Regions from separate parts of the Brevibacillus gelatini genome, predicted to be linked through region 2. Evidence: riboswitches for the same ligand, from Rfam matches in the RefSeq annotation. Region 2 holds a riboswitch; the other holds the start of a gene.
What was found. A riboswitch is a leader RNA that binds a small molecule or an ion and turns the genes downstream of it on or off. The one in region 2 is predicted to bind lysine.

Region 1 (5,072 bases), 410 kb from region 2:
CGCGCGAGCCGAGCAGCGACAGTACGGGTACACCCGCTTCTTTCAAATTCCCGCGCTTGTCCGGATATGCTCCCAGCAAAATGACGCCTTCAATCCGGTCGGGCTGGCTGACCGCGTATCTGGCTGCCATCGTGCCGCCGAGAGAGTGCCCCCCGATGACAAACGACTGCTGCGGATACGCTTTTAACACCTGGTTGGCCCGCTCGACATCGGTGATCGCCAAATTCAGCGGCATCCGTGCAATAAATACCCGATAGCCGGAACCAGCCAGGGCGCGGGCAATTGGCGCATAGCTCTCCGCCTTGACCAGGGCACCCGGATACAAAATCAGACCGGGCTCACGCGTTTCCCCTCCTTCAAAAGCGATCCAGTCCCCCGTGTCGATCACCGTAATTCCTTCGCCTCCCTGCATCGCGTCTTTTGCCGCCTGACTGGGCTGATAAGGCCGCAAATACCAGATCGCTGTACAGGCTCCGACGAGCAAAAACAGCACCAGTACCCTCCACAATCGTTTCCGTTTCCGACTCATTTTGCCACCTCTCTTCCGTTCCCGCATTGCTTGCTTCTTATTATGTCTCAATCTTCCTTTCCATGTGCGTCCTTTGCCTTTTCCTGCTGAAAAACTCGTCCTCATGTACGAACGCCATTCGGTTTTCCAACCAAAACAAAAAGGCGCTGGTATCTTCCATAGCGCCTCGTATCCCCTCACTTTTTCTCCTTTTGCCGCTCCCGAAAACGGCGCACTTTCATCAGATTGCCGCACATTTTGTCATCGCACCAGCGGCGCACCCGGTTGCGGCTTTCATCGTAAAACACCCAACGGCAGTCCTCGTTGTCGCAAATCTTGACGCGTTGTACGTGCGCCGGAAGCAGCAGTTCGGCAAAGGAAGCCGCAATGCGGGCCATCACCAGCTCCCAGCCGCTTGCGGTGCTGACCATCTCCTGCTGATAGCCGCTCTCCTTGTCCGCAGTGATGACGCGAACGTAAAAAGGCGCCTTCGCGAGCGTCTGATTCAACTCCTCCAAATCCTCCTGGCGCAAAACTTCTCCACGCACAACCTGCTCCAGCAAGCCGCGCATATATTCGCGCATATGGAGCAGCGCCGCAGCACTCGCCTCATCAATCGGCAACGGAGCATGCAAATCGTACCTCCGCAAAAACCGCTCCAGCCATTCCTGCTTCGCCAGCCGATTTTCCCTGCGGCCAGAACCGCGCGAGTCACGCCAATCACTGTTTAAAAAATCAATGCACAGCCAGTCCACTTCACTCTTCCCCCATCTGTTCTTCTTCTCTTTTGCTTCTTGTATGAAAAACCAGCATATGGTATCTTAATTCTGTAACTATCATAACCATTTTTGTTGGTTACAAAGCATTTCTTTTTGCCATGCCATTATAACGCTTCACCAATCTGTTTAATAGACGAGGAGGAACCACATGAACCGGATGGAACTGCTTGCTCACTACTGGGAATGCACGTATGACAAGGAAGACTGGTTTCCGCCGCTCAAGGACGCCCTGGCCGGAGTAACGGCTGCGCAAGCAAGCTGGCGACCGGAAGGCGAGGCCGCCAACACGATTTGGGAAAATGTCAGCCACCTGCTTTACTACAAGGAACAGTTGCTGCATCGTCTGTCCGGCACGGAATTCATCCATACGGCCAAGACGAACGACGACACGTTCCGGCCTTCGGGAGGACCTGATGACGAAGCTGCCTGGCAAGCTACCTTGCAGCGCCTGGAAGCCGTCCATCAGCAGATTCAGGAAAAGCTCGCCGCGCTGTCAGAGGAACAGTTCGATCAGCCGCTTCCGAGCATCCCGGCCGGGCAAAGGGTGATGAGCATCATCCTCCATGACGCTTTTCACACAGGACAAATCGTGCAAATCCGCAAGCTGCAAGGCTCCTGGCCTGCGCGTCGGTCATTTGAATAGCCAAACTTTTACATTGATAAATCCTCACCAATCTTATATAGTTGATAAGTAAATCAATTCAATACATGTTATCCTCATCATTCACGGTGAGGATAGAGGTCGCGGCTTTTATGTCATCCTGTACGAGATTCAGAAGAGATCAATGACTCCAGGAAAGGGAAAAGTCGCCGAAGTTCATCGCGTATCTCTGTGCGCATGGGCTGGGGCTGTACCCGAAAGGGACAGAACTGTCACGTTTGCATGCCGGGCAAACGTGGTGTGCTATCTTCAGTGAAGGCTTGGTGGGGATTGGATTATACCGCCCTGTGCCGTTTTTTGGCTATTGGCGGTTTTTTCGTTTCCGACCGACCTTCTCAAAATTTCAGAAAGGTCGTGCAAGCATCGTATGTCACAGAATCAACTGCAACGTGGTTTGAAAGCCCGCCATTTGACGATGATCGCCATTGGCGGCTCCATCGGAACAGGACTGTTCCTGGCGAGTGGAGGCTCGATTCACGAAGCTGGACCAGGCGGAGCCTTGGTCGCCTACATCGCCATCAGTATCATGGTTTACTTTTTGATGACCAGCCTGGGGGAAATGGCAGCCTTCATGCCGGTATCCGGCTCCTTTTCCACCTACGCTACCAAATTCGTCGATCCGTCGCTCGGCTTCGCGCTGGGCTGGAATTACTGGTACAACTGGGCCATTACGATTGCCGTCGAGCTATCCGCCGCGGCGCTCATTATGAAATACTGGTTCCCGGATACTCCCGCCATTTTGTGGAGTGCCCTGTTCCTCGCCCTTATGTTTACTCTTAACTTGTTGTCTGTCAAAAGCTACGGCGAATCGGAATACTGGTTTGCCCTGATTAAAGTCGTGACGGTCATTGCCTTTATCGCGATCGGTGTGCTGATGATTTTTGGCATCATGGGCGGCGAAGCAGTCGGCTTCCAAAACTTCACCAAAGGCGATGCGCCATTCAACGGCGGCTTCATGGCCCTCCTGGGCGTGTTCATGATTGCCGGGTTCTCGTTCCAGGGAACCGAGCTTGTCGGTGTAGCTGCCGGGGAGAGCGAAGACCCTGGCCGCAACATCCCGAAAGCGATTCGCCAGATTTTTTGGCGCATCCTTCTCTTCTATATTTTCGCGATCCTGATTATCGGACTGCTCGTTCCGTATGACAACCCGAATCTCATCAGCGGCGATATTACCGATATTGCCATCAGTCCGTTTACAATTGTATTTGAAAAAGCCGGCTTTGCCTTTGCCGCTTCCGTCATGAACGCGGTCATCCTCACTTCTGTTCTGTCAGCAGGGAACTCGGGCATGTACGCTTCTACCCGCATGCTGTGGGTGTTGGCCAAAGAAGGCAAAGCACCCAAATGGTTTGCCAAAGTGACACGCAGCGGCGTACCCGTCAATGCCCTCATCATGACGGCTGCCATTGGCGCACTGGCGTTTTTGTCCTCGCTGTTCGGTGATGGTGAAGTGTACGTGTGGCTGTTGAACGCCTCCGGTATGTCCGGCTTCATCGCCTGGCTCGGAATCGCCATCAGCCATTATCGCTTCCGCAAAGCTTATTTGGCGCAAGGACGCGATCTGCGCGATTTGCCGTACCGGGCGAAGCTGTTCCCGTTCGGTCCGATCTTCGCTTTCATTATTTGCTGCATTGTCATTATCGGCCAGAACTACTCCGCGTTCCTGGGCGGAGAAATCGACTGGAACGGCGTTCTCGTCTCTTATATCGGACTTCCGCTGTTTTTGATCGTCTGGCTCGTTTACAAATATACGAAAAAAAGCAAGCTGGTGCCGCTGGACAAAGTCGATCTCAGCATGGATGAGTAAGATACAGCGTCTGCAGCCAGCACGCCAAAAGATTCCCTCAATCGCAGGGAATCTTTTTTTGTGTCGCAGACAGCGCTGAATGAAAGCAACACCGCAAAAGCCGAAGCATGGAAAAACGATCAGGTAAATCAACAGTACGAGTCGTTGCCTTTTGTCGTTCTCACATAGACGACCTTACCCGCGACCGCTACAGAAAAGAGGACAGCCCTGCGACTGTCCTCCTCTTGTTCTGTTTACCGCAATCGTCCCATCAAGCGCTCCATCCGTTCCAGCGCCTTTTTCAACTGCTCCATGGACGTTGCATACGAGCAGCGAATGTGTCCTTGTCCGCTCTCGCCGAACACGTCACCCGGTACGACCGCCACCTTTTCTTCCATCAGCAGCTTTTCGGCAAACTCGGCAGAGCTAAGTCCTGTGGCCGCCACGGAAGGGAATGCATAGAACGCTCCGTCCGGCTCGTGGCATGTAAGCCCGATCTGGCGGAAGCCGTCGACTACGTAGTTGCGGCGCTGGCGGTAGCTCTCGATCATCCGCTCCATATCGCCGCGCCCATGGCGCAAAGCTTCGAGCGCCGCCATCTGTGCCATCGTCGGCGCACACAGCATCGTGTACTGGTGAATTTTCAGCATGCCAGCCAGGAGGTCAGGCGTCGCACACACGTACCCGAGACGCCAGCCCGTCATGGCAAACGCCTTGGAAAAGCCGGAAATCAAAATCGTCCGCTCCTTCATCCCCGGCAGAGCCGCGATGCTGTCGTGCATGCGTCCGTAAGTCAGCTCCGCGTAAATTTCGTCGGAGATCACCAGGAGGTCGTGCTTTTCGATGATCGGCAAAAGCGTCTTCCATTCGTCTGCCGTCATCGTACCTCCTGTCGGGTTGTTCGGATAGCAGAAGATGATCGCTTTTGTGCGCTCGGAGATGTTTGCCGCAAGCTCCTCTGGCGTCAGCTTGAACTGGTTCTCCATCGTCGTTTTCAAAAACTTCGGCACTCCCCCTGCCAGACGAATCACAGGCTCGTAGGAGACGTAGCACGGCTCGACCACCAGCACCTCGTCGCCCGGATCGAGGATAGCGCGCAGCGCGATGTCAATCGCTTCGCTGGCTCCAACGGTCACGAGAATTTCCGTCTCGGGATGATAGCTGACCGAAAAGCGCTCTTCCAGATACTTTTGAATCTCCACGCGCAGCGGCAGCATCCCTGCGTTGGAGGTGTACGCAGTGTGCCCGCGCTCCAGAGAGGAAATCGAAGCCTCGCGCATGCGCCATGGCGTCACGAAATCCGGTTCCCCGACTCCCAAAGAGATGACCCCTTCCATC
Region 2 (5,072 bases):
CGGAAATGTACAGATTCCGGGACGAGATGTACGAGTTCCGCGACGACGCGATTTCCCGGCTGGAGCGTTTGGAGAGGCAAGACAAGCTGATCGAGGCCGATCTGGACCTGCTGCACAAAAAGGTGAGCGATCACGAGCGGGAGATCAATCGCATCAAGCAAGTCGGACAGTAGAACAAAAAAGCAACCGATAAGGGAAGAAGCGACTGGATAGACTATAGCGTGAAGTGCGCACAAAGTGCGGGGCGCCATAGTCATTTTTGTTTTGGGATGATATACTGAAGGAGCATTTGAGCCTTATTTTAGCAATTGACTTTTCGAGGAGGTAACTTTCCATGGCGATTGTAAATGCAACTGACCAAAACTTTTCCCAGGAAGTAGAGCAAGGCGGTACGGTCCTGGTTGACTTCTGGGCTCCTTGGTGCGGCCCTTGCAAAATGATCGCTCCTGTTCTGGAGCAAATCGACAGCGAAGTGGGTTCCAAGCTGAAAATTGTCAAAGTCAACGTTGACGACAACCCGGATTCTGCTGGTCGTTTTGGCGTAATGTCCATCCCGACCTTGATCGTGTTCAAGGATGGTCAGCCAGTCGATAAAGTAATCGGCTTCCAGCCAAAAGAAGCTCTGATGGCAACGGTAGGCAAACACCTGTAATCTGTAAGCAGCCAAACCGACAGCATGAAAAAGCGGCGAGAACGATGCCGCTTTTTTTTCATACCTAAAATGCCGACGGTTTGACCGGGCGCAAGCATAAATAGCGATCTACCGTACGAAAACTGTCGCTTTCCGATCGAAGCGGCAGTTTTTTTGCTGCCCGATCCGTGATACTATGAAGGGTAGAACGTACATTCCTATGACAGGAAGAACAAGGAAGGAAGTCAGATGCGGATGCCAGGCAAACTGACGAGAGAGCAAACGAACTATCTCGTGTTGCAGGTGCAACGTTATTTTCAGTCAGAACGCGGCGAGGAACTGGGCAATCTGGAGACGGAAGAGCTGATTGCCTTTTTTTCCAGAGAGCTGGGGCCGTTTTTCTATAACCAGGGCGTAGAGGACAGCCGCAAGCTTGTGGTGGAGCGGATGAACGCGCTGGAGGATGAACTGTACGTCCTTGAGCAGCCTGTCATGAAAAAACGATAAGGTGAGAAGGCCGTGAGAAGAAAATGGAGGGAGCAGCCATGAACCGTACGTTGAAAGACAAACTGGCTGTGCTGCCGGAAAAGCCCGGCTGCTACCTGATGAAAAATGCAAGCGGGGAAATTATTTACGTCGGAAAGGCCAAGGTGCTGAAAAACCGCGTGCGCTCGTACTTTACGGGAAGCCACAACGGGAAGACACAGCTTTTGGTCAGCGAGATCGCGGACTTTGAGTATATCGTGGTGTCGTCTGCCATCGAGGCGCTGCTTCTGGAATGCAACCTCATTAAAAAGTACGATCCGCGCTATAACGTCATGCTTCGCGACGACAAAACATATCCGTACATCAAAATTACAAACGAAGCGCAGCCGCGGCTGGAAATTACCCGAAAAGTGCTAAAAGACAAGGCGAAGTATTTCGGTCCGTACCCGAATGCCGGCGACGCGTCCGAGGTGAAAAAGCTGCTCGATCGGCTCTATCCTTTGCGAAAATGCCGCAACATGCCCAAGCAGGTATGCTTGTACTACCATTTGGGCCAATGTCTCGCCCCCTGTGTGTACGAGGTTCCGGCTGAGGAAAACCAGCGTTTGGTGGATGAGATCAGCCGCTTCCTCGACGGCGGACATGAGCAGATGAAGCAGCAGTTGACGGAAAAAATGCTCCAGGCCGCAGAGGCGATGGAGTTTGAGCGGGCCAAGGAATACCGCGATCAGATCAGGAGCATCGAAGCGGTGATGGAAAAGCAGAAAATTACGTTCACCGACACGGTCGACCGCGACATTATCGGCTTTGCTGTGGAAAAAGGCTGGATGTGCATTCAAATTTTTTACATGCGCCAGGGCAAGATGATCGAGCGCCAGACGACCTCCTTTCCGTACTACGGAAGCGAGAGCGAGGACTTCATGTCGTACGTCACCCAGTTTTACTACGACAAGCAAAACGCGCTGCCCAAAGAAATTTTGCTGCCGGAGGAAAGCGAGCCGGAACTGCTCAGTGAATGGCTGGGAGTCAAGGTGTTGACGCCCAAGCGCAGCAAAAAGCGCGAGCTGGTGCAGATGGCTTGTGAAAATGCGCGGATTGCCCTGCAGGAAAAGTTCGCCCTGATGTCCAAGGACGACGCGCGGACGATTCAGGCGGTGCACAACCTGGGGCACATCCTGGGGATCGGTGTCCCTCACCGGATCGAGGCGTTTGACAACTCGAACATTCAGGGGACAGAGCCGGTGTCGGCGATGGTGGTGTTTACAGACGGACGACCGGACAAAAAGGAATACCGCAAATTCAAAATCAAGACAGTGGAAGGGCCGGACGACTACGGGTCCATGCGCGAAGTGATCCGCAGACGCTACTCGCGGCTGTTGCGGGAAAACCAGCCGATGCCCGACCTGATCGTCATCGACGGGGGCAGAGGACAGATCGGAGCCGCCATGGACGTGCTGGAAAACGAGCTGGGCCTGTACATCCCGGTCTGCGGCCTGGCCAAGGACGAAAAGCACAAAACCGCGCAACTGATGTACGGCGATCCGCCGGAGCCGATCAATCTGAAGCGGGACAGCTACGAGTTTTATTTGCTGCAGCGCATTCAGGACGAGGTGCACCGTTTTGCGATTACGTTTCACAGGCAATCCCGGTCGAAGACGATGCTCTCTTCCCAGTTGGACGAAATTCCCGGCATCGGCGAGAAGCGGCGCAAGCTGTTGTTTACCCATTTTGGCTCGCTGAAAAAAATGCGCGAGGCGACGGTCGAAGATTTCCGGCAGATCGGGATCGGCGACAAGCTGGCAAAGCAGATTATCGCCCATTTGCGCAAGCTGGAGACATGACTTTTTTGCAAAAAAGCAATTGAACCGCTCGGATTCCCATGATATAATGCCTTTCAAACAGAATAGTTAGCCTCACTTCCCTGATGAAGTGAGGTAGAGGCGCGAAAACCAAGAGTACCACCCTGAGATCGGGTATCTGTGAAGGGAGCGGGAAAGGGGAATTCGCCGAAGTGTGGAGGAAAACCCGTGCTTCTCCATGCTGGGTCTGCATTGAACAAGTGCAGGACTGTCATCTGGCTCTTAAACCGGCGTCAGATGGAGTGCTATCTCACGGTGTCAATGTGAGCGTTGATAGGTGTTGTCCTGTCATGTGCTGCATTGTTCGCGTGTATTGGGAAGGAGGAACCGGTATGTCGATACAGTAGGCAGCGGCAGGTACTTATTCCTTGTCGGTGCCTTTTTTTACTGAATCGGAACGTATCAAACGGCAAGAGCAAACAAGCCCGATTCAGCAAGAACAACCATCCGCTTAAAGGGAGATCGCTAGGCGTCGATGGTAGTCTCTTATAAAGTGCAAAGTGACAGGTAAAATTTTTCGGAAACAAACGGCGAAAACAAGCTAATAAAACGAGAAAAAACGATACATTCTACAAACATTGGAAATGGAAAAGGGAGAGAAGCCGCATGGGGTTGATCGTGCAAAAATACGGAGGCACCTCTGTAGGGACCATTGAGCGAATTTTACGAGTTGCGGACCGAATTATCAGCTACAAAGAGGAAGGGCATGACATGGTAGTCGTCGTGTCTGCGATGGGCAAATCTACGGACGTTCTGGTAGATATGGCCAAACAGATCAGCGCCTACCCTTCCGAGCGTGAGCTGGATATGCTGCTGACCACGGGGGAGCAGGTATCGATCGCTCTGCTCGCGATGGCCTTGCATTCCAAAGGCTACGATGCCATCTCTTTGACTGGCTGGCAAGCCGGAGTGACGACGGAAGCCATTCACGGCCGGGCGCGGATCAAACAAATCGATCCAAAGCGCATTCAGGCAGAGCTTGCGCGAGGCCGCGTCGTGATCGTGGCAGGTTTTCAGGGTCTTAGCGACGAAGGAGAAATTACGACGCTCGGCCGCGGTGGATCGGATACATCGGCGGTTACGCTGGCAGCCAGCCTGAATGCCGACAAATGCGAGATTTTTACAGACGTTTCCGGCGTTTATACGGCAGACCCGCGGGTGGTGCCGAAAGCAAGCAAGCTGGATACGATCTCGTATGACGAAATGCTGGAGCTTGCCAATCTCGGCGCAGGCGTCCTGCATCCGCGTTCGGTAGAGGCTGCGAAAAAATACAAGGTACGGCTGGTGGTCCGCTCCAGCTTTACTGCTGAAGAGGGTACGTACGTTGAGGAGGTTGCCAACATGGAAACAGGAAGAGTAGTAAGTGGAGTCGCGCATGACGAGGATGTCGCCAAAGTTACGGTTGTCGGGATGCCGGCAAAGGTGGGGACTCTTTCCCGCCTGTTCAACACACTCGCAGACAACCAGGTGAACGTCGACATCATCATTCAAAGCTCCTACGAAGCCGCTGTCACGAATATTTCGTTTACAGTCGCGGGAGATGACTTGAAAAAGGCACTGGATACGCTGGAAAACAACAAAGCAGAGCTGGGCTTCGACAAAGTCGACTTCGAGCAAAACCTGACCAAAGTGTCTATCGTCGGCTCCGGCATGGTGAACAATCCGGGTGTCGCCGCAGAAATGTTCCGCGTTTTGGCTGAACAAGAAATTTCCATTAAAATGGTTTCAACGTCCGACATCAAAGTGTCCTGCGTCATTCCTGCCGGGCAAACCGAGCTTGCCGTCCGCAGCCTGCATACGGCATACGGGCTTGACGTGGAACAGACAGCAGTCGTGCACGGCCTGTAAGAAGCGAATGCTCCCTCGCCCACTGGCAGAGGGGGCATCTTTTTAACGCAAGTATTTCAAGGGGCGTCAGAAGCAGAGGGGCATCCCGAACCCGAGGGGGCATCGCGTTTACTTTTGCGTCCACACCTTGATGAGAATGCGGGACAAGCTTTCGATCTCCAGCTGTGAGGACGTGTCCTTGCCCTTCCATCGCTCAATGCTGCCGGCAATGATTCCGGCTTCCAGGGACAAGGTGCGGCTGAGCCGCT

Region 1: it holds a riboswitch for lysine, as region 2 does, so the genes downstream of both, AAFJ72_RS04935 (amino acid permease) here and AAFJ72_RS06810 (aspartate kinase) in region 2, are expected to answer to the same signal.

Annotation. Positions count from the first base shown of each region.
Region 1 is NZ_CP154342.1:941,381-946,452, reverse strand. It holds gene AAFJ72_RS04950 (alpha/beta fold hydrolase) at 1-529, opposite strand, end outside; gene AAFJ72_RS04945 (CGNR zinc finger domain-containing protein) at 706-1,263, opposite strand; gene AAFJ72_RS04940 (DinB family protein) at 1,436-1,930, shown strand; lysine riboswitch at 2,016-2,202, shown strand; gene AAFJ72_RS04935 (amino acid permease) at 2,316-3,755, shown strand; gene AAFJ72_RS04930 (aminotransferase) at 3,989-5,072, opposite strand, start outside.
Region 2 is NZ_CP154342.1:1,352,183-1,357,254, forward strand. It holds gene AAFJ72_RS06790 (hypothetical protein) at 1-173, shown strand, start outside; gene trxA (thioredoxin) at 335-652, shown strand; gene AAFJ72_RS06800 (DUF2164 domain-containing protein) at 887-1,138, shown strand; gene uvrC (excinuclease ABC subunit UvrC) at 1,177-2,958, shown strand; lysine riboswitch at 3,045-3,232, shown strand; gene AAFJ72_RS06810 (aspartate kinase) at 3,583-4,824, shown strand; gene AAFJ72_RS06815 (DUF2507 domain-containing protein) at 4,933-5,072, opposite strand, start outside.